Regions from separate parts of the Pectobacterium parvum genome, predicted to be linked through region 2. Evidence: predicted binding sites of a transcription regulator. Region 2 holds the regulator's gene; each other region holds the start of a gene.
What was found. Region 2 encodes PurR, which represses purine synthesis genes. Its sites were predicted from a motif close to CANGCAAACGTTTGCNTG; they were not measured.
Positions count from the first base shown of each region.

Region 1: the regulator PurR is predicted to act here: its motif matches at 2,472-2,489, upstream of purH (bifunctional phosphoribosylaminoimidazolecarboxamide formyltransferase/IMP cyclohydrolase).
Region 3: the regulator PurR is predicted to act here: its motif matches at 6,358-6,375, upstream of purE (5-(carboxyamino)imidazole ribonucleotide mutase).

Region 1 is NZ_CP087392.1:459,633-470,622, reverse strand. It holds rRNA gene LOZ86_RS02095 (23S ribosomal RNA) at 1-34, opposite strand, end outside; tRNA gene LOZ86_RS02090 (tRNA-Glu) at 267-342, opposite strand; rRNA gene LOZ86_RS02085 (16S ribosomal RNA) at 484-2,025, opposite strand; gene purH (bifunctional phosphoribosylaminoimidazolecarboxamide formyltransferase/IMP cyclohydrolase) at 2,632-4,221, shown strand; gene purD (phosphoribosylamine--glycine ligase) at 4,239-5,525, shown strand; gene LOZ86_RS02070 (DUF1481 domain-containing protein) at 5,731-6,417, opposite strand; gene hupA (nucleoid-associated protein HU-alpha) at 6,422-6,694, opposite strand; gene LOZ86_RS02060 (YjaG family protein) at 6,899-7,489, opposite strand; gene nfi (deoxyribonuclease V) at 7,567-8,256, opposite strand; gene hemE (uroporphyrinogen decarboxylase) at 8,272-9,336, opposite strand; gene nudC (NAD(+) diphosphatase) at 9,485-10,267, opposite strand; gene LOZ86_RS02040 (Rsd/AlgQ family anti-sigma factor) at 10,376-10,837, shown strand; TPP riboswitch at 10,960-10,990, shown strand, end outside.
Region 2 is NZ_CP087392.1:2,659,489-2,670,478, forward strand. It holds gene LOZ86_RS11990 (outer membrane lipoprotein) at 1-246, shown strand, start outside; gene slyA (transcriptional regulator SlyA) at 402-839, opposite strand; gene LOZ86_RS12000 (DUF1289 domain-containing protein) at 1,069-1,299, opposite strand; gene gloA (lactoylglutathione lyase) at 1,579-1,986, shown strand; gene rnt (ribonuclease T) at 2,137-2,808, shown strand; gene LOZ86_RS12015 (Grx4 family monothiol glutaredoxin) at 2,912-3,262, opposite strand; gene LOZ86_RS12020 (C40 family peptidase) at 3,606-4,457, shown strand; gene cydH (cytochrome bd-I oxidase subunit CydH) at 4,567-4,656, opposite strand; gene purR (HTH-type transcriptional repressor PurR) at 5,046-6,071, shown strand; gene cfa (cyclopropane fatty acyl phospholipid synthase) at 6,277-7,428, shown strand; gene LOZ86_RS12040 (riboflavin synthase) at 7,525-8,160, opposite strand; gene LOZ86_RS12045 (MATE family efflux transporter) at 8,407-9,780, shown strand; tRNA gene LOZ86_RS12050 (tRNA-Val) at 10,138-10,214, shown strand; partial or broken gene LOZ86_RS12055 (IS4 family transposase) at 10,490-10,990, opposite strand, start outside.
Region 3 is NZ_CP087392.1:3,264,486-3,275,475, reverse strand. It holds gene LOZ86_RS14735 (helix-turn-helix domain-containing protein) at 365-802, shown strand; gene LOZ86_RS14730 (L-serine ammonia-lyase) at 1,124-2,491, opposite strand; gene LOZ86_RS14725 (HAAAP family serine/threonine permease) at 2,828-4,117, opposite strand; gene purK (5-(carboxyamino)imidazole ribonucleotide synthase) at 4,666-5,736, opposite strand; gene purE (5-(carboxyamino)imidazole ribonucleotide mutase) at 5,733-6,242, opposite strand; gene lpxH (UDP-2,3-diacylglucosamine diphosphatase) at 6,433-7,155, opposite strand; gene ppiB (peptidylprolyl isomerase B) at 7,166-7,660, opposite strand; gene LOZ86_RS14700 (DoxX family protein) at 8,049-8,480, shown strand; gene cysS (cysteine--tRNA ligase) at 8,766-10,151, shown strand; gene ybcJ (ribosome-associated protein YbcJ) at 10,244-10,456, opposite strand; gene folD (bifunctional methylenetetrahydrofolate dehydrogenase/methenyltetrahydrofolate cyclohydrolase FolD) at 10,489-10,990, opposite strand, start outside.

The sequences.
Region 1 (10,990 bases), 2.2 Mb from region 2:
TAGGCATCCACCGTGTACGCTTAGTCGCTTAACCTCACAACCCGAAGGTGTCTTTGATTAATCAAAGTCACTGTCGTGCTGCGATTATTTGAGAGACTCATTGACACACTGACACGCCATTCATACCCGTAGGCATCAATGCATGTTCAGCTGTCATGTTTCAATTTTCAGCTTGTTCCAGATTGTTAAAGAGCAATATCGTAAACATGACTCCGAAGAATCATCTTTAAGATATTCGTGATAATGTCTTTCACTCATTATCGGATTGGCGTCCCCAAGGGGATTCGAACCCCTGTTACAGCCGTGAAAGGGCAGTGTCCTAGGCCTCTAGACGATGGTGACACGAAAAATCCGTACCGGATCATAAACCCGGCACTTTCGCGTCAGTATGAGTCTACACTCATGACATCAACAGGTGCGCTTGCTCAGTATTTTCATCAGACAATCTGTGTGAGCACTTCACTTAACACACATCTTTTTTGGTAAGGAGGTGATCCAACCGCAGGTTCCCCTACGGTTACCTTGTTACGACTTCACCCCAGTCATGAATCACAAAGTGGTAAGCGCCCTCCCGAAGGTTAAGCTACCTACTTCTTTTGCAACCCACTCCCATGGTGTGACGGGCGGTGTGTACAAGGCCCGGGAACGTATTCACCGTAGCATTCTGATCTACGATTACTAGCGATTCCGACTTCATGGAGTCGAGTTGCAGACTCCAATCCGGACTACGACGTACTTTATGAGGTCCGCTTACTCTCGCGAGGTCGCTTCTCTTTGTATACGCCATTGTAGCACGTGTGTAGCCCTACTCGTAAGGGCCATGATGACTTGACGTCATCCCCACCTTCCTCCGGTTTATCACCGGCAGTCTCCTTTGAGTTCCCGACCGAATCGCTGGCAACAAAGGATAAGGGTTGCGCTCGTTGCGGGACTTAACCCAACATTTCACAACACGAGCTGACGACAGCCATGCAGCACCTGTCTCAGAGTTCCCGAAGGCACTAAGCTATCTCTAGCAAATTCTCTGGATGTCAAGAGTAGGTAAGGTTCTTCGCGTTGCATCGAATTAAACCACATGCTCCACCGCTTGTGCGGGCCCCCGTCAATTCATTTGAGTTTTAACCTTGCGGCCGTACTCCCCAGGCGGTCGACTTAACGCGTTAGCTCCGGAAGCCACGCCTCAAGGGCACAACCTCCAAGTCGACATCGTTTACAGCGTGGACTACCAGGGTATCTAATCCTGTTTGCTCCCCACGCTTTCGCACCTGAGCGTCAGTCTTTGTCCAGGGGGCCGCCTTCGCCACCGGTATTCCTCCAGATCTCTACGCATTTCACCGCTACACCTGGAATTCTACCCCCCTCTACAAGACTCTAGCCTGTCAGTTTTGAATGCAGTTCCCAGGTTAAGCCCGGGGATTTCACATCCAACTTAACAGACCGCCTGCGTGCGCTTTACGCCCAGTCATTCCGATTAACGCTTGCACCCTCCGTATTACCGCGGCTGCTGGCACGGAGTTAGCCGGTGCTTCTTCTGCGGGTAACGTCAATCGATAAGGTTATTAACCTTACCGCCTTCCTCCCCGCTGAAAGTGCTTTACAACCCGAAGGCCTTCTTCACACACGCGGCATGGCTGCATCAGGCTTGCGCCCATTGTGCAATATTCCCCACTGCTGCCTCCCGTAGGAGTCTGGACCGTGTCTCAGTTCCAGTGTGGCTGGTCATCCTCTCAGACCAGCTAGGGATCGTCGCCTAGGTGAGCCATTACCTCACCTACTAGCTAATCCCATCTGGGCACATCTGATGGCGAGAGGCCCGAAGGTCCCCCTCTTTGCTCTTGCGAGGTTATGCGGTATTAGCTACCGTTTCCAGTAGTTATCCCCCTCCATCAGGCAGTTTCCCAGACATTACTCACCCGTCCGCCGCTCGTCACCCAGAGAGCAAGCTCTCCTGTGCTACCGCTCGACTTGCATGTGTTAGGCCTGCCGCCAGCGTTCAATCTGAGCCATGATCAAACTCTTCAATTTAAGATTTGTTTGATTTGCTTCTACTCGAGAAGCGATGCTCAAAGAATTAGCAACTGTTCATTCGTAATGAATTTTACTGTTGTTCACTCTTCAAGACTTTTTATATCGTTAAGATACGGTCTTGTGAGTGCCCACACAGATTGTCTGATTAAATTGTTAAAGAGCAGTGCCACTTCATCGGTGGCGCGGGGTGCATATATTATGCTTTTCCGCTGTGAAGTCAAGTCATTACTGATTGCTTCGTTGAATCTTTTTGCTGTCACCACAACCGCGTGTCGCTGTTGCCGTGTCAGTGGATGCGCATTATAGGGACTTCTCGTCAGGCCGCAATAGGTGTTTTAAAGAAAAATGACTGTTTGCTGCATTCCACAGCAAAACCCCGCTTTATACCTATTTTTGCACAAACTTATCCACAGAAAGCATTCTATTCAAAAATTGACGAGCATCACGCAAACGTTTTCGCTACAATTCACCCCGTTCAAAATCGTCGTATTTTTGCGAACGCTAACTGAATATTTCTCTTTATTCCGCAATTATGGCTCTGACAAAGACGATATTCACATACCGTTCTTTACTGACTACCCAAATCCAGGGGATAACATCATCATGCAACAACGCCGTCCAATTCGCCGCGCTCTGCTCAGCGTTTCTGACAAAGCAGGTATTGTCGAATTTGCTCAAGCTCTGTCCCAACGTGGCGTCGAGCTCCTTTCAACTGGTGGAACCGCCCGTTTGCTGGCTGACGCTGGCTTAGCGGTGACTGAAGTCTCTGACTACACCGGCTTCCCAGAAATGATGGATGGGCGAGTGAAGACCCTGCACCCGAAAGTACACGGCGGCATTCTGGGACGACGCGATCAAGATGATGCGATAATGACGCAGCACGACATCAAACCCATTGATATCGTCGTTGTGAATCTGTATCCGTTTGCTCAGACCGTCGCTCGTGAGAACTGCACATTAGAAGATGCGGTTGAGAATATCGATATCGGTGGGCCAACGATGGTTCGCTCCGCCGCCAAGAACCATAAAGATGTGGCTATCGTGGTCAAGAGTAGCGACTACAGTGCCATCATTAATGAAATCGACGCCAACGAAGGTTCACTGACCTACGAAACCCGTTTCGATTTAGCGATCAAAGCCTTCGAACACACTGCAGCTTACGACAGTATGATTGCCAACTACTTTGGTGCACTGGTTCCGCCTTACCACGGTGATACCGATAAGCCATCGGGCCACTTCCCCCGCACGTTGAACCTGAACTACATCAAAAAGCAGGACATGCGCTACGGCGAAAACAGCCATCAGCAAGCTGCCTTCTATATAGAAGAGAATATTCACGAGGCCTCTGTCGCTACCTCAACACAGTTACAAGGCAAAGCACTGTCTTATAACAACATCGCCGATACCGATGCGGCGCTAGAATGTGTGAAAGAATTTGCCGAACCGGCCTGCGTTATCGTTAAACATGCGAATCCGTGCGGTGTAGCAATTGGCGACTCAATTCTTGATGCTTACGAGCGCGCCTATAAAACCGACCCAACATCTGCATTCGGCGGCATTATCGCTTTCAACCGCGAGCTGGATGAAGAGACGGCGCAGGCCATCATTAGCCGCCAGTTTGTCGAAGTCATTATTGCCCCATCTGCCAGCGAGGCCGCATTGAAGGTGACCGCAGCCAAACAGAACGTACGCGTCCTGACTAGCGGTAGCTGGCAACAACGCGCTCCTGGGCTGGACTTCAAACGCGTCAACGGCGGTTTGCTGGTTCAGGATCGCGATCTGGGCATGGTCGATGCGTCTCAGTTGCGTGTCGTGACCGAACGCCAGCCGAGCGAGCAGGAATTACGTGATGCCCTTTTCTGCTGGAAAGTGGCTAAGTTCGTTAAATCCAATGCGATTGTGTACGCACGCGACAACATGACCATCGGGATAGGTGCTGGCCAGATGAGCCGCGTTTACTCAGCGAAAATCGCCGGTATCAAAGCGAGCGATGAAGGGCTAGAAGTAAAAGGTTCTGCTATGGCGTCTGATGCGTTCTTCCCATTCCGTGATGGTATTGATGCCGCTGCGGCCGTTGGCATTACCTGCGTGATCCAACCGGGCGGGTCGATTCGTGATGATGAAGTCATTGCTGCCGCCAACGAACACGGCATTGCGATGATCTTTACCGACATGCGCCATTTCCGCCATTAATTCTGGAGCTGACCGAAATGAACATTTTAGTAATTGGTAATGGCGGACGCGAGCACGCGCTAGCCTGGAAAGCCTCACAGTCACCACTGGCGAAACGTGTTTATGTCGCTCCAGGCAACGCGGGCACCGCGCTTGAGCCAGCGCTGACCAACGTCGATATCGCCGCCACGGATATTCCAGCGTTAGTCGCGTTTGCCCAAGAAAACCACATCGATTTAACCATCGTTGGCCCGGAAACACCGTTAGTTATCGGTGTTGCCGATGCATTTCAGAGCGCAGGTCTAAAAATATTTGGCCCAACGCAGGGCGCTGCACAGTTAGAAGGCTCTAAAGCCTTTACTAAAGATTTTCTGGCACGCCACAATATTCCATCAGCGGAATACCAGAACTTCACCGAAGTTGAACCCGCGCTGGCCTATGTACGCAGCAAAGGCGCACCGATCGTCATCAAGGCCGACGGATTAGCCGCTGGTAAAGGCGTGATTGTCGCCATGACGTTGCAAGAAGCAGAGAACGCCATTCAGGATATGCTGGCGGGAAATGCATTCGGCGATGCCGGACACCGTATCGTGGTGGAAGAGTTCCTTGATGGCGAAGAAGCCAGCTTCATCGTTATGGTGGATGGCAAGAATGTGCTGCCGATGGCAACCAGCCAGGATCATAAACGCGTTGGGGATAAAGATACTGGCCCGAATACCGGTGGTATGGGCGCTTATTCACCGGCTCCGGTCGTGACCGATGAAATCCACCAGCGCGTGATGGACCAGGTGATTTGGCCAACCGTCAACGGCATGGCCGCAGAGGGAAATACCTACGTCGGTTTCCTGTATGCCGGTCTGATGATTTCTGCCGATGGCCTGCCAAAAGTGATCGAATTCAACTGCCGCTTTGGCGATCCAGAAACACAGCCAATTATGCTGCGCCTGCGCTCCGATCTGGTAGAACTGTGTCTGGCGGCCTGTGACGGTACGCTGGATCAGAAAGATTCCGTCTGGGATGAACGTCCGTCTCTGGGCGTGGTATTGGCAGCAGGCGGTTATCCGGCTGGCTACAATACAGGCGATGTCATTTCTGGTTTACCGCAGCAGGATGCCGAGGATGGCAAAGTTTTCCATGCTGGTACCAAGTTGAACGGCATTGATGTCGTGACCAACGGCGGCCGTGTACTGTGCGTCACTGCATTAGGCAATACCGTGGCTGAAGCGCAACAACGAGCTTATGAAATAGCAGCGGGTATTCAGTGGCAAGGAGTATTCTGTCGAAAAGACATCGGCTACCGTGCTATTGAGCGCGAGCAAGCCTGATAAGCGATGCGATAACGATTGTCTGATAAATACTGAAGCCCGGAGAAATCCGGGTTTTTTATAGCCAGACTTTTTTGTATACCCTAAATAATTCGAGTTTCAGGAAGGCGGTAAGAGAGGGAATCCCGATGAACTTACTCAGGTAAGTGATTCGGGTGAGTGAACGCAGCCAACGCACATGAAACTTGAAGTATGACGGGTATGGCTACTTAGGTTGCCACTGGCATACATCATCTTCCACCACCAGCAATAACTGCGTCCCTTCTGGCGCTTCCAGCCACGCGACGTTTAGCGGGCGCGTTGCATGCGCTTTTTGCTGCGCGATCCATTCACGCGAGTCATTGTCAAAATCAGGGCGAACCACCGTACCGTCACAAGACTGCACCTGCCCTTCCAGCCATTTTCCTTGCTTTAATCTCACCTTGCCTGCACGCAATACATCGCTCAATTCCAGCATGCGCTTAGCATCAAACTGGTAGAGCGCGATTTCATCATCAGAAACCGATTCACGTCTTTCGGCAAGCTGCCGCTGCATAAAGCTGACGGTTCCATCTTCTGCAAAGCGCAAACGCATATCTTCTTGTTGCGCCCCGAGCTGATTACGCTGTATCTCGCGTAGCTTATCCTGCTGGAACGTATAGCGCGTCACCACCAGAGCATTGCCTTGAAGCGGGTTGTATACGGTGGTCAGCGCCGTCGTATTCTGCGCATCATCCTTGCGCCACAAACGCACAACACCACGATCGGCAACGTAGCCGCTGGCGAAAACGTCCGGCGGTGCGGTGCGGCTACTACAAGCTACCACGGCTATCAGCACGAGGCCTGCGCCACACAAACGTCGTAAAAGCAAAAGGGGCGAAAACGCCCCTCTGCTTAAACTTTTAACCGGCATGGGCTTATTTAACAGCGTCTTTCAGAGCCTTGCCAGAAACAAACGCTGGCACGTTGGCAGCAGCAATTTTGATTTCTTTACCGGTTTGTGGGTTGCGGCCAGTGCGCTCATTACGATGGTTCACTTTAAACGTACCAAAACCAACTAATTGTACTGCATCACCTTCTTTCAGAGACTCGGTAATTGCCGCCAAAGTTGATTCCAGAGCTGCTTTAGCCTGTGCTTTTGACAGATCAGCTTTGTCCGCAATTACATCAATCAGTTGAGTCTTATTCATAAGTTATCCTTACAGTGTGTTTATCGCTTGCTAAGCATCGAGTGCGACGGATATGCCCTTTCCCGTTTCAGGGTGTAATAGCACTCTCCTGCATACACGCACCGACAGCCACTTTTTTTACGCCCCCCAAATGTAGACCAGACAGGGTGCGAATGTGAAGCCTTAAGACAGGCCATTTCAGGCCTTAAATCACGTTTTATCGCGTTATTGATGCAAATTTATCCCGATGTTACTACTTCCGGCCTCGCGCACATCGGAACGGAGCCCTTTGATCAGCTCAATGTCCCGTTCTTCGCAAGCCGCCAACAGGCGAAAAATCTCCCATTGGATGTCCCATTCTTCTTCAATTGCAGGCAAAACCTTGAGCTCATCGTCGGTCATTTCTTTGCCCGCCTGCGTCATTTCCAGCATGGCAACCGTGCGGATAGACGTTTCGCTAATCGCTATCGCATGTTCCAGCGTTTCACCGCTTAAACGCGAATGAATCAGCTCGCCCAGTGCGATGCAGGCATCAATAGCCGGGTAAACGCCGTAAAGATCGTAATCTTCAGCAGCGGGAACCGCTTCTTCCAGCTTTTCCAACTGGCTATCGAAATTGACCTTCGCATCTTTAACAACCAATGTTTCCCATACCAGATCGAGAATGCGACGGTAAACCATCGCGTCGCCGAATTCTGTTTGACGACAAAACTCGTGGTAATTTGGATACATACGTTCACAAAGACATGCCATGAAAGTGACATGTTGCCAGCTCGTCAGCTTTTCCAGACGTAAATGAATGGGGTTACGTAACATTTTTATGCTCATTAACGGCGACGGACGGCAGTGTACCTGAAATCACAGTGACGCCCTATGCCTGAATTCCTAAAGTTTTACGACAATACGTTAGCGGCTTGCTGCCGTTGCCAACGCACAAACGCGGGACGATTTGATGCGACAGCATCAGCCCAACGAGTCGGCTCCGGTAAACGGTAGCCACGCATACAAGATTGCACCCAGTGCAATGCACTATCCTGACTGACTCGATGCCCCGTCGCCACAAACAGCGGATTACAGCGCGCTTTACTGCGCCATACCCAGCCAATCTGCTCGTCCTTATCCAGTAACGGCTGCTGGCTGCCAACGCCCTCTGCCAACGGCTCAAACCGGCCACAAAGCCGACTTTTCGCCACACCAATCGTCGGAACATCAACTAACAGGCCGAAATGGCTAGCAACGCCGAGGCGACGCGGGTGGGAAATCCCATGCCCATCGACAAACAGCAGATCCGGTTTCTGTTCAAGCAACGCCCACGCAGCGAGTAGCCCGGGGCATTCACGAAACGAAAGAAAACCGGGGATATAAGGCATTGTCGTGCTGATACGCGCAATCTTGTATTCTATCAGTTCCAACGAAGGATAGCGCATTACCGCAATCGCAGCGCGGGTTACTGAGCCTTCTTGCTCAAAGCCAACATCCGCACCCGCGATAAACGCGGGCTGCTCAAAAGGTAAATCGTCGTGCCGAATCACATCAGAAGCGCGGGCCAACTGTTCAGCCCGCAGCCGTTGTGTATCAATCACATCACCTCCTGTCAATCATGCGTGATAAGCGCGGGACAACCGATGCACAGCTTCAACAAACACGCCCGCATGCTCCGGCGGCACATCCTGATGAATGCCGTGACCCAGATTGAAAACATGGCCGTTACCTTGTCCAAACCCAGCCAGGATCGACGCCACTTCCTGCTCGATCCGTGCCGGATCGGCATACAACATAGACGGATCCATGTTTCCCTGCAGGGCGACTTTATCGCCTACGCGACGGCGTGCATCAGCAATATCGCTCGTCCAGTCTAGCCCCAACGCGTCGCAGCCCGTTTCCGCCATCGCCTCCAGCCACTGTCCTCCGCCTTTGGTGAAGAGCGTCACGGGCACACGGCGGCCTTCGTTCTCACGCTGTAAACCGTCAACGATCTTATGCATGTAATGCAGGGAGAACTCTTTGTAGTCGCGTCCGCTCAGCGCGCCGCCCCAGGTATCGAAGACCATCACCGCCTGCGCACCCGCACGAATCTGCGCGTTGAGATAAAGAATGACGCTATCAGCCAGCTTATCCAGCAACAGGTGTAGCGTTTTAGGCTCGGCGAACATCATTTTCTTGATGACGGTAAACGCTTTGCTGCTACCGCCTTCAACCATATAGGTTGCCAGCGTCCACGGGCTGCCCGAGAAGCCGATAAGCGGCACTTCCCCAGCGAGACTTTTACGGATCGTCCGCACCGCGTTCATCACATAACCGAGTTCCTGCTCTGGATCGGGAACCGGCAGGTTAACCACATCGGCATGAGACGTGATCGGAGAATGAAAGCGTGGGCCTTCCCCTGCTCCAAAATAAAGCCCTAGGCCCATGGCATCAGGGATAGTCAGGATATCGGAGAACAGGATCGCCGCATCCAACGCATAGCGCCGTAAAGGTTGTAACGTGACTTCGCAAGCCAGTTCTGCGTTTTTACACAGCGACATAAAATCACCCGCCTGCGCACGCGTTGCCTTATATTCCGGCAGATAGCGCCCCGCCTGACGCATCATCCACACCGGGGTGACATCAACGGGTTGGCGTAATAACGCCCGCAAATAGCGATCGTTTTTCAGATCAGTCATATTCTTTTCCTTTCAACCTCACGGCGGTTCGACACCGGATAGATGTGATGAAACGGATACGTTATAAGGCGAACGCTTTATGAAGCGAATACGCGATGACGCAGGTGCGCGGTGTACGCGAGCCATTCATGACGCCAATAGTACCACGTCAGCCTTCGTTCTCATGATAAGCACGGCACAGTACCACCGTATCTTCGATAAGCCGACGCGCCACGGTGCCCAGAGGAGGCAACTGCGGGAGTTGGTCATAACGGAACCAGCCCGCGTCACGCAGCTCTTTCGGGTCATGCTTGATTTCGCCACCCGCATAGTCGGCCATAAACGCCATCATCAGTGAATGGGGGAATGGCCAAGGCTGCGAGCTCACATAGCGCAGGTTTTTTATCTGAATTTGGCTTTCTTCCATCACCTCACGCACGACCGTCTGCTCCAGCGTTTCGCCCACTTCGACAAATCCGGCCAGCACGGTGTACATGTTTCCGCGATGTCGATTGTGCTGTGCCAGCAAAATTTCCTCGCCACGGCGAATCGCGACGATGATGCAAGGCGCGATCTGCGGATAATAGCGCTCTTTGCAATGGTGACATAAGCACGCCAGCTCGGTTTTACTCCGCACCATTTCATGGCCGCAATAACCGCAAAAACGATGGGAGCGATAGAATTCAGCCAGCTGTACGCCTCGCCCCGCCAGTTGGAATAAGCCGACGTCCTGATCGAGCAACTGGCGAACTGATGCCATATCGGAATCTCGTCCCTGACAGACCAGCCAGACAGGCAGCCCTTGCCATTCACCGATTTGACGAGCCGTTTTCCCCTGCAACGACCACGCCGTAGCCGTTCCGCGCGGCAATTCTCCCTGAGGGAGCCAGATTTGTACCGCATCGCTAACCACCCACCAGCCGGTTTCGTCACCTTTTAGCGTCTGTTCCATATCTTTTTATTGCTCCACTGCCACTTCACTGGCATTTTACATTCAGAGTGATTACATAAGTTTTATAACTGGGATTTCAGTTATTTCTTACCGTTCACGGAGTCAACAATGCTAAACCAGCTACAAAGTCTAACTGAATACGTTGGTAGCAATAATGCGTTAATCGACCAATGGCTACAAGCGCGTAAGCGGCTTCTGGTGGCTTACTATCATCTGGTTGGCATCAAGCCGAACAAGGAAACGCTTTCTCTTCTGGATGAAGAGGCATTGGATAATTTTTGCCAGAATCTGGTGGACTATCTTTCTACCGGCCACTTTCATTTATACGAAAAAATGCTGCATGAAGCATCGGCCCACAGCGAACAAGTATTAGCGCTTTCCACCCAGCTCGACCTCGCCCTGCAAAATAACACGCAGCAAATCATGACGTTTTACGATAGCCATCTGGCGGCAGCCATCGACCATGATAACTGCCTCGAATTCCAGCAGGCACTCTCTCACGTCGGCGAAGCATTGGAAGAGCGTTTTACGTTAGAAGACAACATGATCCAGCAGATTTACGACAAATAGTGGTTCTTTGACGCTATTTAAGTAAATCATCACACGCTGCACAGGCAAAAGCGGCACGCTTTGACATCCGCGTTTTGCCGACATACAGTGTAGGGGTTTTATTGGCCCGTTTAAGAGACGGGCATATCTTGTCGGAGTGCCTAGCGTGCTCAT
Region 2 (10,990 bases):
GGCAATACGGTTGGCGGTGGTACTGGTCGTAGTCTGGCGACAGCAGCCGGTGCAGTAGCGGGTGGGGTAGCGGGTCAAAGCGCAACGAGCGCACTGAACCGCACACAGGGTGTAGAACTGGAAATCCGTCGCGATGACGGCAGTACCATTATGGTAGTACAAAAACAAGGCGACACTAAATTCAGCACGGGTCAACGCGTTGCTATAGCCAGCAATGGTCGCAGCATCACCGTTTCCCCACGCTGATGCTGTGTGACGATCGCCACTCTCTGCGGCGATCGTCACAACGAATAATCAACTCCCAGAATGAATGACCAATAATAGATATCGATATATTCGCCATAATTCAAATTACTGGAATCTAATTCTCTCTATGCGTCAAATAGCCCCATCCAATCCAGCTACGCTTGGCTTTCATGCAATGCCAATATATTTTTCTCAAGACGTGCAACCAACAGCGCTAATTCATCAACCTGCTCAGACGTAATTCCAAATAATACTTCATTACGTGTATGACTAATTACATCAGTGACAGCCTGTATGATCGGCTCGGCTGATTCAGTCAACATAATACGTTTTGCTCGGCGATCGTGCTCACAAACGTGGCGAGTAATTAACCCTTTTTCTTCAAGCTGATCCAGCGTTCGAACCAATGAAGGTTGTTCAATACCTATCGCTTTAGCCAGTTGAATTTGCGACTGTCCTGGTGGCAAATGGTATATATTATGCAACGTAACCCAATGCGTTTGGGTGAGTTCGAGCGGTTTTAAACGATGATCGACCAGTGCACGCCATACACGCACAAGACGAGCTAAATCAGATCCTAATGGCAGTTCCATCATCTTTCCTTATTGTTAGCACGCTAAATTATATCCCTGGATGGCAATCAACTCTGATTTATAAAAAATACAAAATGGTTTTATTATTGTATGAAATATATCCTTCGCGGAAGGCAGCTATTATCAAATAGATAACTTTTAAAAATGCTCTCCCGTTTATTTCATTTAAGCGAACATATCAGCATTTCTTAAGAGAATTCCCGCGTAAATAAAAAGCTTAAAAAAACATCTAAAAAAACGGTAGCTGACTAAATTCTGCAGGTATATCAGCTCTATCCGAATGCTGTAACCGTTTCATTCTCTGCTGGCACAGGCGCAGTATATTCTGTTTCTGCATATCACTCATTTTATCCCAGCTGAAACGTTCATTACGGTTACGAAAGCAACCTCCGCGTTCATCGGTCTGACAAATACCACGACATGGGTTAAGGATAGCAAAGAGTTCAAGTTGCTCTGGCACCCTTATCCCCCCGCTAAAATTCTCTTTATTGAAACCTCATTCTTTAGTGCTGGCAAGCCTAAATAGACAACCACGTAAATAATAATTGTAACCACTGGCTATTTTTTACACATAAGGCGCGTCTATATCAACCCAGTACACCATTAATCCTTTCTTACAATACGTTTTAACACAAACCTTATCGCAGTGCCGCATTTTTAGCATCATCCGAATGGCTTAGACTCGATAGCGCCACAACGCTATACTTTCTTATACGTTGCGCTTTTTAACGAGGATACTATGCGTTTACTTCATACCATGCTGCGTGTTGCCGATTTACAACGCTCTATTGATTTCTATACCCAAATTTTGGGAATGCGCGTGCTGCGTACCAGCGAGAATACCGAATACAAATACACGTTAGCTTTCGTCGGTTATACTGAAGAGAGCGAAGGTGCAGTTATCGAACTGACCTACAACTGGGGCGTCGACAGCTATGATTTGGGCAACGCCTACGGTCATATCGCGCTGGGCGTTGACGATGTTGCCGCAACTTGTGAGCGTATCCGCAAAGCGGGTGGCAATGTAACGCGCGAAGCGGGCCCGGTCAAAGGCGGTACTACCGTGATCGCGTTCATCGAAGATCCAGACGGTTATAAAATCGAATTGATCGAGAACGCCCACGCCGGTAACGGCATCGGTCACTAATCCCCCCGCATTCTACAGGTGCTGCATCGGCACCTGTTCTCCCTCCCTTTTTCTGCTATCTCCGCCTTTTGAAACAGCAACGGGCATGCTGCATCTCCGGCCAAAATTTGCAATAATGCGCGCTGCGTTTTGCTAACAATTAAGAGAAAAATGGCTGATAAAAGTGATCTGAACGCCCTGAGCGGCCGTTTTCGTGGGTTTTACCCGGTAGTGATCGATGTTGAAACCGCCGGATTTAATGCGAAAACCGATGCCTTGCTGGAAGTTGCGGCGGTAACATTAAAAATGGATCAAGACGGTTGGTTACAGCCAGATGAAACACTACATTTTCATGTCGAGCCATTTGAGGGTGCGATTCTGGAACCCGCTGCACTAGCGTTTAATGGCATTGACCCCACCAACCCACTGCGTGGCGCGGTGAGCGAATATGATGCGCTGCATGAAATTTTCAAAGTCGTGCGTAAAGGGATCAAAGATCAAGGCTGTAACCGCGCGATTATCGTGGCGCATAATGCCACATTCGATCATAGCTTTATGGCCGCAGCAGCCGAGCGCTGTAGCCTGAAACGTAATCCGTTCCATCCTTTCGCCACTTTCGATACCGCAGCACTTAGCGGGCTGGTGTTAGGCCAAACGGTTCTTGCTAAAGCTTGTATTACCGCCGGTATCGCGTTTGATTCCAGCCAGGCACACTCTGCGCTGTATGACACCAACCAGACCGCATTGCTGTTCTGTGAGTTGGTTAACCGCTGGAAACGTCTGGGCGGATGGCCGATTGCACTGGAAGAAAATTCGCTGGAAGACGCGTCAGCCAAAGACTGAAAAGGCTGAGATCAAAAAACGGGTGCCATAAAGGCACCCGTTGGAAGAATTTACGCTCGCCTCGTAACAACATTTGACATCGTCATTACGCCAGACGAAAGCATTACTCTTGATCGGCCTGCTGCGCTTTATATTTATCTGCCGTTTCTTTGATCAGCGGTTGCAGTTCACCGCGCTGAAACATTTCTACCACGATATCACAACCGCCAACCAGCTCACCGTCAACCCACAGCTGTGGGAATGTCGGCCAGTTTGCGTATTTCGGCAGTTCAGCACGAATGTCTGGGTTCTGCAAAATATCAACATACGCAAAACGTTCGCCACAGGCAGATAACGCCTGAACCGTCTGTGCAGAAAAGCCGCAGCTTGGCAATTTCGGGGAGCCTTTCATGTACAGCAGAATCGGGTTTTCAGCAATTTGGCGCTGAATTTTTTCAATTGTCGGTGTCGTCATCTTCTTGCTTCCTTAATTCTATAGGATGGCTAACGTCCAAAACGCTAGCCATGAGCCGCCGTCAGAGGTGCTACGACAGCGACATTGACTCAGTGATATTGTACCGATGCCACTAGCTACAAAAAAACGCCATTTTTTGTAGGGTTATTTTTTTTCCTGAAGGCCTTCGTCATTGATGAAATCAGCGCCAGAAAACGCTGATAAATCAATCGAAAAAATAACTATTAACGTTTTTTCACTATTCTGTATGAATAAAGCGACCGTGCCCACTTTTTTATGACGCCGTTTTCAGGAATACTGTGAGGATTGAGCGAGTTAAGGATTATGTTCGGTCACTGTTAATATGCGCTTATTTATTACTCTTTTTATATTATTTTTCAATAATCTATCCCTGAACATCGTTCAGGCTGCGCCGCATACCCCGCATTCTGCGCCGAAGAAAAGCGCCGTGGCAGAAACGAATAAGAAAAGCCGCCAAACAAAGGGTAATGCTAAATCCCCGACGCCGATCAAAAGCAAAAAACCAGAATCTACCGCCGTCAGCAATAAAACCAAATCCCGCACCGCGAGCAAAGTGACAGAGAAAAAGCCGTCACGAACGCAAAGCAGCACGCCCGCGCTAGTGAAAAAAAATCTTAAAAAGCTGAAGCCTGAAGAAGAGAAGCAAACAACCGCCCAAGCCAGAGTCAAAACCGGACTGAAGAAGACCGCACTCAAGGGGAAAGCGGATAAAAATCCAGCGCCGACAGAAAAAGGAATGGCGCTAAGCGCTGCGCATAAAAAACGCTATCAGCATGCCAAAACGACCGCAATGAATAAGTTGATGAGTCAGATAGGCAAACCTTACCACTGGGGCGGCTCCTCTCCTTTTACCGGATTCGACTGTAGCGGACTGGTTTATTACGCCTACAAAGATGTCGTTAAGATCCAAATTCCACGCACCGCAAACGAAATGTATCACCTGCGTGATGCTGCTCCGATTAAAAAGAGTGAGCTGGAAAGTGGCGATCTGGTCTTCTTCCGCATCAATAATCGTGGCGCAGCCGATCACGTCGGGGTTTATCTGGGTGAAGGGAAATTTATTCAGTCGCCGCGTACAGGCTCAGATATTCGTATCAGCAAGCTGAGTGAAGATTATTGGCAGGAGCACTACGTTGGCGCACGTCGCGTGGTGACGCCGCAGACGATTCGTTAAGAGACAGGTTGTACGTAGTAAAGAAAAGCAATGTGAAGAAAACGATCCAGACACGTTATGGCATCATCAACGTGTCTGAATATCTAACCCGCCCAGAGGCACCCTTCGGTTAGTTCATCACCGCAATAAAACTAAACGCGATGATCACAGCCAACGAGCCAACGGTTGTTAGCAAAGACATCTTCAGATCTGTATCCATAAATTACTCCTTATTAACGAACAAATTTTATCTGAAAGCTTCATCTGAAAAGACACCACCATTCACAGCCGAACCCGCTTAGGTAGTTAAAGCTACAAATAATAGGGTTATTACGATTCTTTCATAATTGTAGCGAAAAATCTCGGACGAATGCATCACTAATAGTATAAATTAGCCCTTTCACTTTCATGATAAATCGGACACAATCCGCTGTTTATGAAAGCGCTGCGTATCAGTCGAAAAACGTCAACCCAGATCCCTTCGGTATAACATTCGGCATTCTCCTTCTGAAATCCTGTTTTTTAGCTTAGAAGAAGAACATTAAACGTAGGCAAACGATTAACAATATACTTACGTCTGTAACAGGTAAGTTCAGGAGTCATTTTTAGATGGCAACGATTAAAGATGTGGCAAAACGTGCTGGCGTTTCCACCACAACCGTATCGCACGTGATCAATAAAACACGTTTCGTCGCCGAAGAGACTAAGGCAGCCGTCAGGGCAGCAATCAAAGAATTGCACTATTCACCCAGCGCCGTCGCCCGCAGCCTCAAAGTTAATCACACTAAATCTATCGGCTTGCTGGCCACTTCCAGCGAAGCCCCCTATTTCGCCGAGATCATTGAAGCCGTTGAAAACAGCTGCTACGCCAAAGGCTACACGCTGGTGCTGTGTAATTCGCATAACGACATCGGCAAGCAGCGCGCCTATCTTTCCATGTTGGCGCAAAAACGCGTCGACGGCCTGTTGGTGATGTGTGCCGAATATCCGCCCGAGTTATTAGGTATGCTGGAAGACTATCGCAGCATTCCGATGGTCGTGATGGACTGGGGACAGATGCACAGCGATTTTACCGATACGATTATCGATAACGCCTTTGAAGGCGGTTATATGGCAGGTCGTTACCTGATTGAACGTGGCCACCGAGATATCGGCGCCATCCCCGGTACTCAAGAACGCAACACCGGCAGCGGACGCTACCTCGGCTTTTTGAAAGCATTGAAGGAAGCCGACATCACCGTGCGTGACGAATGGGTGGTTCGGGGTGATTTTGAACCGGAATCCGGCTACAAAGCCATGCATCAGATCCTCGCACAGAAACAGCGACCTACAGCCGTATTCTGCGGTGGCGATATCATGGCGATGGGGGCTATCTGTGCGGCAGATGAACTGGGTCTGCGCGTACCGCAGGATATTTCGGTGATCGGTTATGACAACGTGCGCCACGCGCGTTTCTTTACGCCTGCGCTGACCACCATCCATCAGCCAAAGGAGCGTCTGGGTCAATCTGCGTTCGCTATGCTACTGGATCGCATTACTAGTAAGCGGGAAGATGCGCACGTCATTGAAGTGCATCCGACGCTGATTGAGCGCCGCTCGGTTGCAGACGGCCCCTACCTCGACTATCGCCGCTAGCCGTAGCCATTCTGTACAGACGATTTTCTTATTCCTGCTGCTTCCCCTCTCTGCTTCAGCCAATTCTCTTGTATGCTGGCTGAAGCAGTTCTAAATTTAATACCGTGTTTCATTTTCTCTGGTGACAGCCGATACCTCGGCTGCGATAAGTGTTGTCCTGGTGTGTTTTACGATACTTTTGCATGTGAAAAGTTAAGGAGACATGATGGGTTTACCTTATACAGAAGAATGGGATCCTGATACCGCGCCTTGGTTCCACATCGTGCAGGGCATGCTGGCCGCCGCGAATATCACCATCAACGGCACTCGCCCTTTTGACATCCGCGTGACCAACCCCAATTTCTTTAAGCGTATCCTGCGTGAGGGATCGCTGGGGCTGGGAGAAAGCTACATGGACGAATGGTGGGAGTGTGAACGGCTGGATATGTTTTCCCATCGCGTTCTGCGCGCAGGGCTGGATACTCAACTGCCCCGCCGCCTCCACAACCTGACGCGCGTTGCCCTCTCCCGCATCACGAATTTGCAATCCCGCCGACGCGCTCAGGTTGTCGGTAAAGCGCATTACGATTTAGGTAATGATCTCTTTACCCTGATGCTAGATCCTTACATGCAATACTCCTGCGCTTATTGGAAACAGGCGCAAACGCTGGAACAGGCGCAGGAAGATAAACTCACCATGATCTGCGAAAAGCTCCAGCTAAAATCAGGAATGACGCTGTTGGATATCGGCTGTGGTTGGGGCGGGCTTGCCGAGTTCGCGGCACGCCACTACGGCGTGTCAGTTTACGGCGTCACTATTTCCAGAGAACAGCAGATGTTGGCACAGCGACGTTGTCAGGATCTGAACGTCATCATTGAATTGCAGGATTATCGCGATCTCGAGCGGCAATTCGATCGCGTGGTGTCAGTTGGCATGTTTGAACACGTCGGGCCGCGCAACTATGACAACTACTTCCGCGTCGTTCTGCGTAATCTAAAACCCGACGGGCTGTTTCTGCTACATACCATCGGGGCCAATAAGACTAACCCGCACATCGATCCCTGGATTCATAAATACATATTCCCCAACGGCTGTATTCCCTCCATACAGCATATTGCACAGGCGAGTGAGCCTTATTTGGTAATGGAAGACTGGCACAATTTCGGTGCTGATTACGATCGTACATTAATGGCCTGGCACGCTCGCTTTCAGCAGAACTGGCCACCGCTTTCCACACGCTATACGGCCCGCTTCCGCCGGATGTTCAGCTACTATCTTAACTTTTGTGCAGGGGCTTTCAGAGCAAGAAACCTTCAGCTCTGGCAGGTCGTGTTCAGCACGGATGGGGTCGAAGGTGGATTGCGCGTTGCGCGCTAACAGCATTGTGTGTTGACAGAAAATCGTGTGCTGACAGAAAAGAGAAAACCGGACGGTAGAAACGCCGTCCGGTTTACCAGAATGTGCAACGTAGAATTACTCTTCCTTGCCGAGATCGCTCGCCTGCTTGCTAGCCAACACGCGCTCGACCGTATCGACCACGGCCTGTGTCTGCGGATCGATTTCGATATTAATGCGGTTTCCCAGACGCTTCTGTCCCAGCGTGGTGCGGTTCAGCGTTTCTGGAATTAAATGCACGCAGAAACGTCCACGGGTCACTTCTCCCACCGTCAGGCTGATACCGTCAATTCCAACGAAGCCTTTATGTAGCACGTATTTCATCAGCGCTTCATCTGCAAGGCGGAACCAAATCTGATGGTTATTCTCTGAAACCTGAATCTTAACCACTTCCGCGGTACACATGATGTGGCCCGACATGACGTGCCCACCGATCTCGTCACCGAATTTCGCGGCTCGCTCAATATTCACGACATCGCCTTCATGAATATCGCCCAGATTCGTTAACCGCAGCGTTTCCTTCATGAGATCAAAACTGACACGATCGCCGTCAACAGCGGTGACCGTCAGGCAGCAGCCATTATGCGCCACCGATGCGCCGGGCACGAGCCCTGGCAACAACTCAGGCGGGAGCTGGACAATGTGCGTGCGAAAGTTGGATTTTTCTTCAATCGACACCACCGGCGCGGTGCCCTGAACAATACCGGTAAACATGCGGTTTGCCTCTTAAAAACAAAGAAATGACTCTGTGCAGTGTGCCCGATATTTCGCGGAAAACCAAACCGGAATGCCGTATACCGCATAGCTATCGAAACCGTAGCGTAACAAATAGAATATATTCTCTTCCATGCTGGTTTACTTTCGTTAAGTCGTTACAATAATGCTCGCTTTACCCCGATCTGTTTTTCATATCTGAGTCATTTACCCTGCTATTACGTTAGTCATTCAAGGAAGGTATCCGTGCAACAGTATCTGACAGAAGCGCGTAAATTATCGGCGCTTGCTGTTCCTGTCATTATTGCGCAAGTGTCCCAAACGTCGATGGGTGTAGTTGACACCATCATGGCCGGTGCTTATAGCGCCACCGATATGGCCGCCGTCGCCGTGGGAACCTCTATCTGGCTACCCGCCATTCTTTTTGGTCATGGTCTGCTACTGGCGTTAACGCCCGTTGTCGCACAGCTCAACGGCTCAGGCCGACGCGATCGTATTTCTCATCAGGTGCGACAGTCTTTCTTTCTCGCCGCCATCATTTCTGTGCTTACGATGCTGGTGCTGTATCAGGGGGAATACGCCATCAACCTGATGAGCGACGATTCGCCTGAGCTGGCTGCGAAAGCCATCGGCTATCTGCATGCGCTGCTGTGGGGCGTTCCCGGCTATCTGTTCTATCAGGTTTTACGCTGCCAGTGTGAAGGGCTGTCCAAAACCTATCCCGGCATGATGATTGGGTTCATCGGGTTGTTAATCAACATCCCGATCAACTACATCTTTATCCTCGGTAAATTTGGCATGCCCGAACTAGGTGGCGTCGGCTGCGGCGTGGCTACCGCCTCGGTTTACTGGATCATGATGCTGTTGATGATGCTTTATACCCGACGCGCCTCCTGGCTACGCGATATCCGCTCGCACCGTCCCGCATTCCGTCCAGACGTTGCTGTGCTGAAGCGCCTCTTTGGCCTCGGTTTACCTATCGCGCTGGCACTGCTTTTTGAAGTGACACTATTTGCCGTGGTGGCGCTGTTGGTGTTGCCGCTGGGCGTCGTCGATGTGGCCGGTCACCAGATTGCCCTGAACTTCAGCTCGCTGATGTTCGTTCTTCCGCTCTCGGTTGGCGTCGCCACGACCATTCGCGTCGGGCATCGCTTAGGAGAAGGCTCGGTTGAGAACGCCCGCATTGCCGCGCACACGGGTATCATGGCGGGTGTGGCATTAGCCTGCTGCACAGCCATTTTCACCACGCTGCTGCGTGAGCCTATCGCCCTGCTCTACAATCAGGATCCGCTGGTTGTGGCGATGGCTTCTCAGCTCATGCTGCTGGCCGCCGTTTATCAAATTTCCGATGCCGTTCAAGTGATCGGCACTGGCGTTTTGCGTGGCTATAAAGATACCCGTTCAATTTTCTATATTACCTTTGTCGCCTATTGGGTATTGGGATTACCGAGCGGTTACCTGCTGGCCTTGACGGATACCATCGTACCGCGCATGGGGCCTGCGGGCTTCTGGTGTGGTTTCATCATTGGCCTGACGGCAGCGGCAGTGATGATGGTGACGCGGATTCGTTTTCTCCAGCGCCAACCCGCCGCACGGATTTTAGCGCGCGCCGCCCGCTAGATAACGTTTCACCCTGCTTTATACCCTAAATAATTCGAGTTGCGTGAAGGCGGCAACCGAGCGACAAATCGGTCTTACCGATTTGAACAGCGCTAGCGCTGGCCCGAAGGGTGAGCTTCATTTATGAGGCTCATTAATCCCCAGGAGCTTACTCAGGTAAGTAACTGGGGTGAGTAAGGACAACCAACGCACAAGCGGCTTGAAGTATGACGGGTATCGTCGAAAAAAACGACACAATGGATACAACCCCAGCAATCGCACTGGCAAGAGCACAAAATTGCATTTTTCCTCTTGCCAGCTTTCCCCTTGCTCGCTACTATGCGCCTCGCTGTCGGACAGGCAGCACGGTATCTCAATGCGTTCATAGCTCAGTTGGTTAGAGCACCACCTTGACATGGTGGGGGTCGTTGGTTCGAGTCCAATTGAACGCACCATTCCTTCTTCGCAGTACCTCACTCAGTTCGTTAATCCACTAAAATCTCTGTTGAATCTGCACTCATGCTTTTCAGCAACATCGCTCTCATTCCACCTGTGTTCGCACAATCTACGTCCATTTGACCTGAGTCAAAAGCAATACAATGAAGCGCCACAGGTTTGGTAAACATTGGCGGTTATGATAAAGGAAGCGGCACAGCGCCCCCGAAAATACCTCACAGTGGAAATACACCACAGCGGAAAATGATGCTCCCTGCGCAGTAATGCCAGTCAGTTAAGCAACTGACTGGCTGTTTTTCTTCGCTTTTCGATATTTATAAGGCCTTTCTTTCACCACTCTCGGGAAGGTTCTTTCTCTTCTTATCGGCAGCTTCACCATCTGTCCCATACTCTCCAGATCTCGCAGTAGTTCAGGGATACGACCCGGCGATGCACCCTGAAGCGTCATCAACATCCTCATGACCAGCCCGCAGGATTCTGAGAAGCTCAGCTGATTTGGCCAGTAACCTTTCAGTTGACTGGCCATTTTAATCATCTGATATCTCACGAGATTATACGCCAGCAGCACACCCCATAACTCCTGCTCCACAAGTTCCGGTTTTTTGCTTCTCAGTGTCAGTCTGCTCAGTTGCATTGTCTGTTTGATTTCACGGTAACCCAACTCGATTTCCCAACGGTGACTGTAAAGCTCAACCATTTCACCTCCCGGATAACGCATGCCATCAGTCATCGAAGTCAGTAACTGATAGATTTTTCCTTTACGGCTATAGGTCAG
Region 3 (10,990 bases), 600 kb from region 2:
GTGAGATTCAATAGTAGAGCGTTGTTATGCAGCGCAATCGTGTGAATATAGAAAAAAGTTTACCTAAGTTAATGTATTTGTCTTCTTTTTATTCTATTAGTTATCGATTTTTTTTAGTTTGTTGTTTTTATTTGGTTATTTTAAAAAAACTGTCTTTTTCATTGTTTGTTAGTGGTTTTAATTATTACATTATTTAATTGTTTTCATTAAATATAACCCGTATCGACGGTCAGCTTGATGGGATGTGCGTAGGCCCATCAAGCCATAAAAAATTATGGCTACCGTTCATCAATTGTCCGTGCCATTTGAAAAATTGATGATAAAATGCGCGTAAATTTTTTGACTCTGGTAAGTGGCGAGTAAGATGAAATTCAGTACCATGAACGAAGGTGAAATTATTACCGAGCTGTGCCGGAGAATAAAAAATGCCAGAATTCAGCAGCGTTTATCGCAGGTCGATCTTGCCGAACGGGCGGGGCTGGGTATCGCAACGATCAAGCGAGCGGAGATGGGCGAATCCATTACGCTCAGCAGCCTGCTTTCCATCCTGCGTGGGTTGAATCGTTTGCACCAGATTGAAGGCGTGCTCTTCGACGCCGAAGTGGAGTCTTTCCATGCACAGATCAGCGGTGAGAAAAAACAGACGCCGCGGCGTATCAGAAAGAAAGCTGCGGCCTTTCCCGCCAATGCACTTGCGAAGCATGAAAATATCAAGAAGACAGTTAACAGCACCGTGGACTGGTACATCGCGGCGGCCGAAAACAACATTGTCTGGTCGCTGCCTGAAAGCGATAAAAAATAAAGGGCTAATGCCAATGCATTAACCCTTATGTATGAATCTTGATTGTCGCGTTAAGTCGCCTAGTAGTTAACGCGACAAAGCACGTTTATCCTTATCCATGATCCCCTAAATAATTCGAGTTGCGTGACAAAACGCCAAAGCCTTGTCCTAAAGGGTCAACCGCACGACAAACTCGTCGGAAACGAATTGTGACCAGCCGCTGGCTGGCCTTCGGTGAGAGGCAGGATGCCTCTCATGTCATCCCCAGGAGCTTACACAAGTAAGTGACTGGGGTGAGTAAAGGCGGCCAACGCACAAGTAGCTTGAGGTATGATGGGGATATTATTCGCACAGCACGACTTTAATTGCCAAACCGCCGCGAGACGTTTCACGGTACTTGGCGTTCATGTCTTTGCCTGTTTCGTACATGGTTTCAACGACCTTATCCAGCGATACGCGTGGTTCGCTGGTGCGGCGCATTGCCATTCTGGCGGCGTTGATCGCCTTCACAGAGGCAATGGCGTTGCGTTCAATGCACGGCACCTGAACCTGACCCGCTACTGGGTCGCATGTCAGTCCCAGATTATGCTCCATGCCGATTTCCGCCGCTATGCATACCTGTTCAGGACTAGCGCCGAGTAGTTCAGCCAGACCGGCTGCCGCCATCGAACAGGCCACGCCGACTTCTCCCTGACAGCCCACTTCGGCACCGGAAATAGAGGCGTTCATTTTGTAGAGCGCGCCGATAGCGCCGGATGCCAGGAAGTAACGCAGGTAAGATTCTGGGGTGACGGGTTGAACGTAGCGATCGTAATAAGCCAGCACGGCAGGAATAATGCCGCATGCGCCGTTAGTTGGTGCGGTGACGACGCGTCCGCCAGCCGCATTTTCTTCCGACACGGCCATCGCGAACATGTTCACCCAGTCCATCGCATCCATCGGGTCGTTAGAAAAACGATCGTTGATAAACAGCAGGCGATGCAGTGCTGATGCCCGGCGGGGAACGCGTAATGGGCCGGGCAACACGCCTTCCGTATTCATGCCGCGATGCATGCAGTCCTGCATGGTTTTCCATACGTCGGCAAAATAGTGCTCAAGCGCTTCCCGACCATGCATCGCAATCTCGTTTTTCAGGACGATGGCAGATAAAGACAGGCAGTGATCGTGACAGTGTTGGAGTAATTTCTGGGCAGAAAAGAACGGGTAGGGCGCGCTTTCCTCAGCCAGATTGGGTTTGCCGAAGTTTTCCTGATCGACGACGAATCCGCCCCCGATGGAGTAATACGTTTTGCTATAGACCAACTCTTGCTGGTTATAGGCGCGAATGGTCATGCCGTTTTCATGCAGCGGCAGGTTTTCCTGCTGGAAACGCAAGGAGGATTCTAGCGGGAAGTTGACCTCATACTGACCGTTGAGCATCGGCAGGCGCTGAGTGTCTTTCACCTGTTGAATAAACGCCGGAATACTATTGATGTTTACGCTATCTGGCAGGTTACCTGCGAGCCCCATAATGATGGCGATATCGGTATGGTGCCCTTTTCCTGTCAGGGAGAGTGAGCCGTAAATATCAACGACGATGGATGTCACCGATGAAATAAGCGTGCGGTTCACCAGATCATCGGTGAACATTTTGCCCGCTTTCATTGGGCCGACGGTATGAGAACTAGACGGACCGATGCCGATTTTGAAGATATCAAATACGCTGACCATAGCGATTTCCTTGAAAAAAAACGCCGGATACCCGTCATACTTCAAGCCGCGTATGCGTTGGCAATACTCGGCTCATCTCTGAGCCTTGCCCTGAAGGGCCGCCGAAAGCGGCGTTCAAATCAGCTAAGCCGATTTGTCCTCACTCACCCCAGTCACTTACTTGTGTAAGCTCCTGGGGATGAAATGAGAGACATCCTGTCTCTCACCGGAGGCCCGCCAGCGGCTGGTCACAATTCGTTTCCGACGAATTTGTGGTGCGGTTGCCGCCTGCCTGCAACTCGAATTATTTAGGGTATGACTAGAAAACAACGTGCTGGCGTTAAATTAGGGTGGGGCTTACAGCAGATCGCGCAGGCTGTAAACAATGGCGGAAATAGAGATCAGTCCCATCAGGGTGACAAAGACGTTGCTGATGTGGCCGCTGTATTTCTTCATCGCTGGGACTTTCTGGATAGCGTACATCGGCATCAGGAACAGCAGGCACGCGATAATCGGGCCGCCCAACGTTTCGATCATGCCGAGAATGCTTGGGTTCAGCGTTGCAACAATCCAGGTGGTGATCAGCATGAACAACGCAGTGAAGCGGTTCAATTTGGTGTGAGAAATGGTTTTGCCTCTGCTGCGCAGGGATTTCACGATCATGCCGTTAAAACCTTCGCCTGCACCCAGATAATGACCCAGGAACGATTTAGAGATCGCGATGGTGGCAATAATCGGAGCTATGTAGCCAATGACCGGGTTGTTAAAGTGGTTCGCCAGATAGGACAGAATAGAAATGTTCTGTGTTTTCGCTTCCATCAGCTCAACTGGAGAAAGGCTCAGTACGCAGCTGAAGACGAAGAACATCACGGTCAGCACCATCATGATGGTGCTGTAGGATAGAATGCGTGAGCATTTTTTCTCTGCGTCATCGCCATACTCTTTACGTTTGGCAACGGCAAAGGAGGAGATGATCGGCGAGTGGTTGAAGGAGAAAACCATCACCGGAATAGCCAGCCATAATGTCGTCAACAGACCGTTGCCCGTGACGCTGGAACTCAGAGAAATGTTTTCAAAAACAGAGGTGTTCCAGTTCGGAATTAAATAAAGCGCCAGCAACATCAGTACGAAAACAAAAGGATAAACCAGAATGCTCATTGCCTTAACGATCATTGCTTCACCGAAGCGAACAATAAACATTAGCCCAATAATCAATATTAATGACAGCAGGGCACGTGGCGGAGAAGGTAAATGCAATTGGTGAGTAATAAAGCTATCTACCGTATTGGTGATGGCGACGCTATAAACTAACAGGATTGGATAAATAGCGAAAAAATAAAGTAAAGTGATTAATTTACCCGCACCAACGCCGAAATGTTCTTCAACAACTTCGGTAATATCTTCGCCACCGTTCTTGCCGGATAATACAAATCGGCATAATGCACGGTGAGAATAATATGTCATTGGGAAGGCAATCAGTGCCATGATAATTAAAGGAATTAATCCACCAATACCGGCATTGATAGGTAAGAATAACACGCCAGCGCCGATGGCCGTGCCATAGAGGCCCAGCATCCAGACGGTATCGCTTTTACGCCATCCTGAAGCCTGTTCTAACACTTGGCTGCTATCTTGAATGGTGCTCATATACTGCTCTCCTCGGTTAATACAGTAATACCCCGTTACAAGAGTATTGCCACATGGTGTGGATTATAAAAAATACAGTATCGGCAAGCTGCCGTTACGGAGTTTAAAAAATGAACGAGACATGTTGCTAATTATGTCAGTAGGTCAACACTGTTTTGTGACGGCATTCTATATCGTGGTGGTCAGCGAATAATATTGAGGCGATCACATAAATGAATTGACGAGGAATATTTTAATAAATTTTACTGTAAATTAAAATATCAAATTTGATACTTTAATTTTAATTTTTTTAACGGCATCTTTATTGATGCTTTTTTTCTCTGTCAGGGATAGAGAATAAACAAAAAACGATTATATAAATATTAAATTCAATTTCGTTTATGTCATGTTTACTATCTAAATAAACTGAGAAGAAAAGATAGGTTAGTTTTTTGAAGAAATATAGTAGCCTTTAAAAATGAATGCTGAGTGTGACACCTCATTTTTTCGTATGGCATCGCAGCGTCACCTAGCAGGACAGCGATCTGTCAGGTGACGGTTGCAATCTGTCAGGCGGTGAGTTTCTCTTCTGCCCACGCTAGGCCGCTGTGGTATTCCTCTGGTAATAGAGGCACTAGCGATTGCAGTGTGCGTTGCAACTGTGCGGTATCCGAGGACGGTAGGTTGAGGTGTCCAACTTTTCGGCCGGGACGAACCTCTTTCTCATACCAGTGCAGATGGACCAGCGGCAGCGCCAGCCAGTCGATATTCACATCAGTGCCGATCAGGTTGACCATCACCGACGGTGTTTCGACAACCGGTACCGGCAGTGGCAGATCCAGAATTGCGCGCAGGTGCAGCTCAAATTGGCTGATTGACGCGCCATTTTGCGTCCAGTGTCCGCTATTGTGTACGCGCGGAGCCAGTTCGTTAATGAGCAGGTGGTCGCCGACAATAAAGCATTCCATCGCCATCACGCCCACATAACCCAGCGCATTCATTATTGCGGACAGCATCTGTTCGGCCTGCTGCTGCAACTGCGGATCGGGTTGAGGGAAGGCCACGCTGGTGCGCAGAATGCCGTCCTGATGCAGGTTATGAGTGAGCGGGTAGAACACACATTTGCCGTGCGTATTGCGGGCACCCACCAGCGAGACTTCGCCAGAAAAGTTAATGCCTTGCTCAACGATGCATTCGCCGTAGCAGTCAGCGGGCAGCGTGTGCTGTTCGCCATCGCGCAAGCGCCACTGTCCACGACCGTCGTAACCGCCGACGCGACGTTTAACGATCGCTAATTCACCCAATGAAGTGAAGACGTGTGGCCATTCATCGGCGCTAGCCAGCAGTTGCCACGGGGCGGTTGCCAGATTCAGCGAATCCAGCAGCTGCTTTTGCGTCAGGCGATCGGCCAGACGCGGGAAAATATCACGGTTTGCAAACGCCGTGTGCTCGGCCAACTCGCGGGTGAGGGCGGTTTCCGGCCAGCGTTCGATCTCGGCGGTAATGACACTGTTATGAAATGGAACCGACTCCGGTTCTGCATCCAGTCCCACTGGGTAAACCGCAATGCCTAGCGGTTCGCCAGCCTGACGCAGCATTCTGCCTAACTGACCATTGCCTAATACGCAGACCGGTTTCATGCCTCCTCCCGCGGATCGGGATGAGAGAGCACATCATCGGTTTGCGCCTGACGCCAGTCTGCCAGGCGGGTGGCGATGCCATTGTCATGCAGGGCGAGAATTTGTGCGGCCAGCAGAGCGGCATTCGCTGCGCCCGCTTTGCCAATGGCCAACGTGCCAACCGGAATACCGCGAGGCATTTGGACGATGGAATACAGGCTGTCTACACCGCTCAGCGTTGAGCTTTGTACCGGCACGCCAAGCACGGGAACCAGCGTTTTTGCTGCCAGCATACCCGGCAGGTGTGCTGCGCCGCCTGCGCCCGCGATAATCACATCAAAACCGTTCTGTGCCGCTTGCTCAGCAAAGCTGAACAGCTTATCCGGCGTCCGGTGTGCCGAAACGACTTCGGTGTGAAAAGGAATGTTCAGCGTGGTGAGGATTTCCGCAGCAAACTGCATGGTGGCCCAGTCACTCTTTGAACCCATGACGATGGCAATTTTAGCCGGGGCAACGTTGGATGACATGCCTGTAACGCTCCTGTAGTTGTACCTGTAATTGTACGTGTTCGTGACGCGTTCGCGTCGGCCAGACAGGGAGGGTCTGGCGTTGAGGGCGTAGAGCATATCACGCCATTATGGCGAGGAAAACGGTTGCGTATGCGGAAATGCTGGGGGAGTAAGGCGAGAGACCGTTAAGTCAATGTCAGGAAACGCATTAAAATGGGAAGGAAATCAGTTCGATATTTTGTGGCGTGACCTTAATCATCGACCCTTCTTCATGCCAGGCGCCGAGAACGGCGCGACGACCAGAAGATTCGCCGAGATCGACCTGATGAATGGCTGGGCGATGCGTGTGGCCGTGGATCATCGTCTCCACCTGATAATGCCGCAAGCGTTCCAGTACGGCGTCGTGATTGACATCCATAATCTGCTGCGACTTTTTCTGGTTTTCATGCTGGCTGGTTGCCCGCATCTTCGCCGCAATTTTCATCCGTAATGACAGCGGCAATAGCAGGAAGAGTCGCTGAATGAACGGGTTGTGTACCCGACGGCGGAATTGCTGGTAATGCCGATCGTCAGTGCACAGGGTATCGCCATGCAGAATGAGGATCTTCTGACCGTAGAGGTCGAGCACCGTTTCCGTCGGCAGCAGCGTCATTCCGCTTTGTTTGGCGAAACGCTTACCGATCAGGAAATCACGGTTACCGTGCACGAAATAGCAGGGAATGCCGCGCTGATGTAAGGCATACAGTTCCGTGGCGACAGTCGCATGCAGCGGCTGAGGATCGTCGTCACCTATCCAGGCGTCGAACAGGTCGCCAAGTATGTACAGCGCATCGGCATGGATCGCGTCATGGCGTAAAAAACGCAGAAAACCGGCGGTAATCGCCGGTTCATGAACACTTAAATGCAGATCGGCAATGAACAGCGTTGCCATGCAGGTCGAATTATTCGCTGATCGTTACGTGGGTAATCACCACGTCTTCTTTCGGTACGTCCTGATGCATGCCGCTGCGGCCGGTAGCAACGCCTTTGATTTTATCAACAACGTCCATGCCTTCGGTGACTTCAGCGAATACACAGTAGCCCCAACCATCGGCACGCTCTGAACGGAAGTTCAGGAAATCGTTATCAACGAGGTTGATAAAGAACTGGGCAGTTGCCGAGTGCGGATCGTTGGTACGCGCCATCGCCAGCGTGCCACGGGTATTTTTCAGACCGTTATTGGCTTCATTTTTGATTGTCGCATTGGTTTCTTTCTGATCCATGCCGGGAGCGAAACCGCCGCCCTGAATCATAAAACCATTAATCACGCGGTGAAAAATCGTGTTGTCATAAAAACCGCCGCGGCAGTAGTTCAGGAAATTTTCTACGGTAACCGGCGCCTTGTCTGCAAACGTATTAATAACGATATCGCCGTGGTTGGTATGAAGCGTAATCATAATAATGAACCCTAGATAGCCTTAGTGATAAGAGCGCTGTTATAGCATAACTGGTCGATTGAGTCAGTACTTCGCGCTTACCGCACCGCTGTTGGCGGTTGGATAGATGAGAAAATCGTATAAAAAGGTTTACTACTCTGATTTTGGTAGGCATCAAATAATATGTGCGCTTAAGAATAGTGCGCAATAAGGTGTTAATCAGGCAATAGGGACTTTTAAAAACAAATAAATTGATCAAAATATCAAATGACAGTTAATTAATTTGAATGATATTTTTGTTGCCCCAGATCAATGTTTTGCGTAATCAACGTGTTCTTTTCTTACAGCTCAGATTAATCTGAGAGTAATTCTTATTCTTCATAAATAACTCTAAAGAGATAGGTGAACTATGCTGGGTATTCTGGATAGTGTTAATCGTTTATTAGACAAACCGGATTTTGGCAAACTGTTTTTGCGCGTATCTTTCAGCGTTCTGATGCTGTTTCATGGTTGGCACAAGGTGCACGGTGGAATCGGTGCCATTGAAGGCATGCTGACCTCCGCAGGGCTCCCTGCTTTTGTTGGCTACGGTGTCTATGTCGGAGAAGTCATCACTCCGATCCTGATGATTCTCGGCATTTTCACACGTCCTTCTGCGCTGATTTTCTCCTTCACGATGGTGGTAGCGACGTTACTGGTTAACGCTGGTGGTTTCGTTACGCTGGCCAAAACCGGCGCTTGGGGTGTTGAAGGTACGGCGGTGTTCTTCTTCGCGGGTATCGCGATTGCCCTGCTTGGTAGCGGAAAATATTCTGTGATGTCGAATCCGCGCTGGCGCTAATTGTTTTTTGTTAGCTGAACGTTTTTTCGTCAGCAACGTCGATTGTATGAAATGGCCCGGAAATCCGGGCCATTTCATTTTTATCCTTTCTCGCTTATTCCCTCTTCTTAACCTTGCAATACAATAGGGTTCAGGTTTCAATACGCCGTTGGGGTGTAAACCCTGAATGCATTGATGTTACTGGCGCTACCTGCGACGGTGATTGACCTATCGTGTGAACGCAATGCTTTGTGAAAACCATTTTTTTGTGAAAACCATTTTTTATAAAAACACTGGAACGTCCTGATGCTAAAGATTTTTAATACGCTGAGTCGCCAAAAAGAGGAATTTAAACCTATCCACGCCGGTCAGGTGGGAATGTATGTGTGTGGCATCACCGTTTATGACCTGTGTCATATCGGTCACGGGCGTACTTTCGTGGCGTTTGATGTGGTGGCGCGGTATTTGCGGTATCTGGGATATTCACTGAAATATGTGCGTAATGTCACCGATATTGACGACAAAATTATTAAACGTGCGATCGAAAATGGGGAAACCAGCGACCAACTGACGACCCGTATGATCGCAGAGATGCACGCCGATTTTGATGCGTTGAATATTCTGCGCCCGGATGCCGAACCGCGTGCGACACACCATATTGCCGACATCATCGAAATGGTGGAAGCGCTGATCGCCCGTCGCCACGCCTATGTCGCGAGTAATGGTGATGTGATGTTCTCCGTTGATACCGCACCGGGCTACGGCGTGCTGTCTCGTCAGGATCTGGATCAGTTGCAGGCTGGCGCGCGCGTTGAAATTACCGAAGTGAAGCGTAACCCGATGGATTTCGTGCTGTGGAAAATGTCCAAGCCGGGTGAACCACACTGGTCCTCTCCGTGGGGAGAAGGGCGCCCTGGCTGGCATATCGAATGTTCTGCCATGAACTGCAAACAGCTGGGCACGCATTTTGATATTCACGGCGGCGGCTCAGATTTGATGTTCCCGCACCACGAAAACGAGATCGCGCAGTCCAGTTGTGCACATGACGGCTCGTATGTGAATTACTGGATGCACTCCGGCATGGTGATGGTTGACCGCGAAAAGATGTCAAAGTCGCTAAATAACTTTTTCACCGTACGCGACGTGCTGGCGTATTACGACCCAGAAACCGTGCGTTACTTCCTGATGTCAGGCCACTACCGTAGCCAGTTGAACTACAGCGAAGACAACCTGAAACAGGCGCGATCGGCATTGGAACGTTTGTATATCGCGTTGCGCGGAATGGATGCTAGCGTTGCGGCGCACGGCGGTGACGAGTTTGAAGCCCGTTTCCGCGAAGCGATGGACGACGATTTCAACACGCCGGAAGCCTACTCGGTGCTGTTTGATATGGCGCGTGAAGTTAACCGCCTGAAAACGGAAGACGTGCAGGCGGCGAACCAACTGGCATCGGCACTGCGTAAACTGTCCGGCGTGCTGGGTCTGTTGGAGCAGGATCCTGAACAGTTCCTGCAAAATGGCGCGCAGGTGGATGACGAGGAAGTGAAAGAAATCGAAGCGTTAATCCAGCAGCGTAAAGATGCGCGTGCGGCGAAAGACTGGGCGCTGGCGGATCAGGCTCGCGATCGTTTGAATGAAATGGGGATCGTGCTGGAGGATGGCCCGCAGGGAACGATCTGGCGCCGTAAGTAACGCTTTCTTCCTGTAACACGCTTTCAGTAAATAAAAAGCCCGCAAGAATAACATTGCGGGCTTTTTTTTCGCTGTGATCAATGCAGTAAAGGTTACTCGGCGACTTTTACTGTCTCGCCGTTGAACTGAACGGTTTGCCCAGCAACGATTTTGCAGCGCTTGCGTGTTTCCGTCTGGCCGTCAACGGTCACGTCGCCTGCGGCGATAGACAGTTTGGCTGCTGCGCCACTTTCACTCCAGCCCAGCAGTTTCAAGAGATCGCACAGTTCAACGTGCGGATGCTTTTCAAGATTAAAGGTTGCCATAAATTCCTGCTTATTCGTGTTTGACTCGCCAATTATTCGGCGTGGTCATGATACTCTTCGCACGCCTGTAGCGTGTTTTGAATCAGTGTGGCAACGGTCATTGGGCCGACGCCGCCCGGTACGGGGCTGATGTAAGACGCTCTTTCCTGCGCCGTTTCAAATTCCACATCGCCGACCACTTTACCGCTTTCCAGACGGTTGATACCCACGTCCAGCACAATCGCGCCCGGTTTAATCCATTCGCCGGGGATGAAGCCTGGTTTACCCACGGCGACAACCAGTAGATCGGCGTTTTCAATATGGTGACGCAGATTTTTGGTGAAGCGGTGTGTGACGGTCGTGGTGCAGCCAGCCAGCAGCAGTTCCAGACTCATCGGGCGGCCAACAATATTGGATGCGCCGACGACAACGGCATTCAGCCCGAAGGTGTCGATATTATAACGCTCCAACAGCGTGATGATGCCGCGTGGCGTACAGGCACGCAGCATGGGGGCACGCTGGCACAGACGACCCACGTTGTAAGGATGGAAGCCA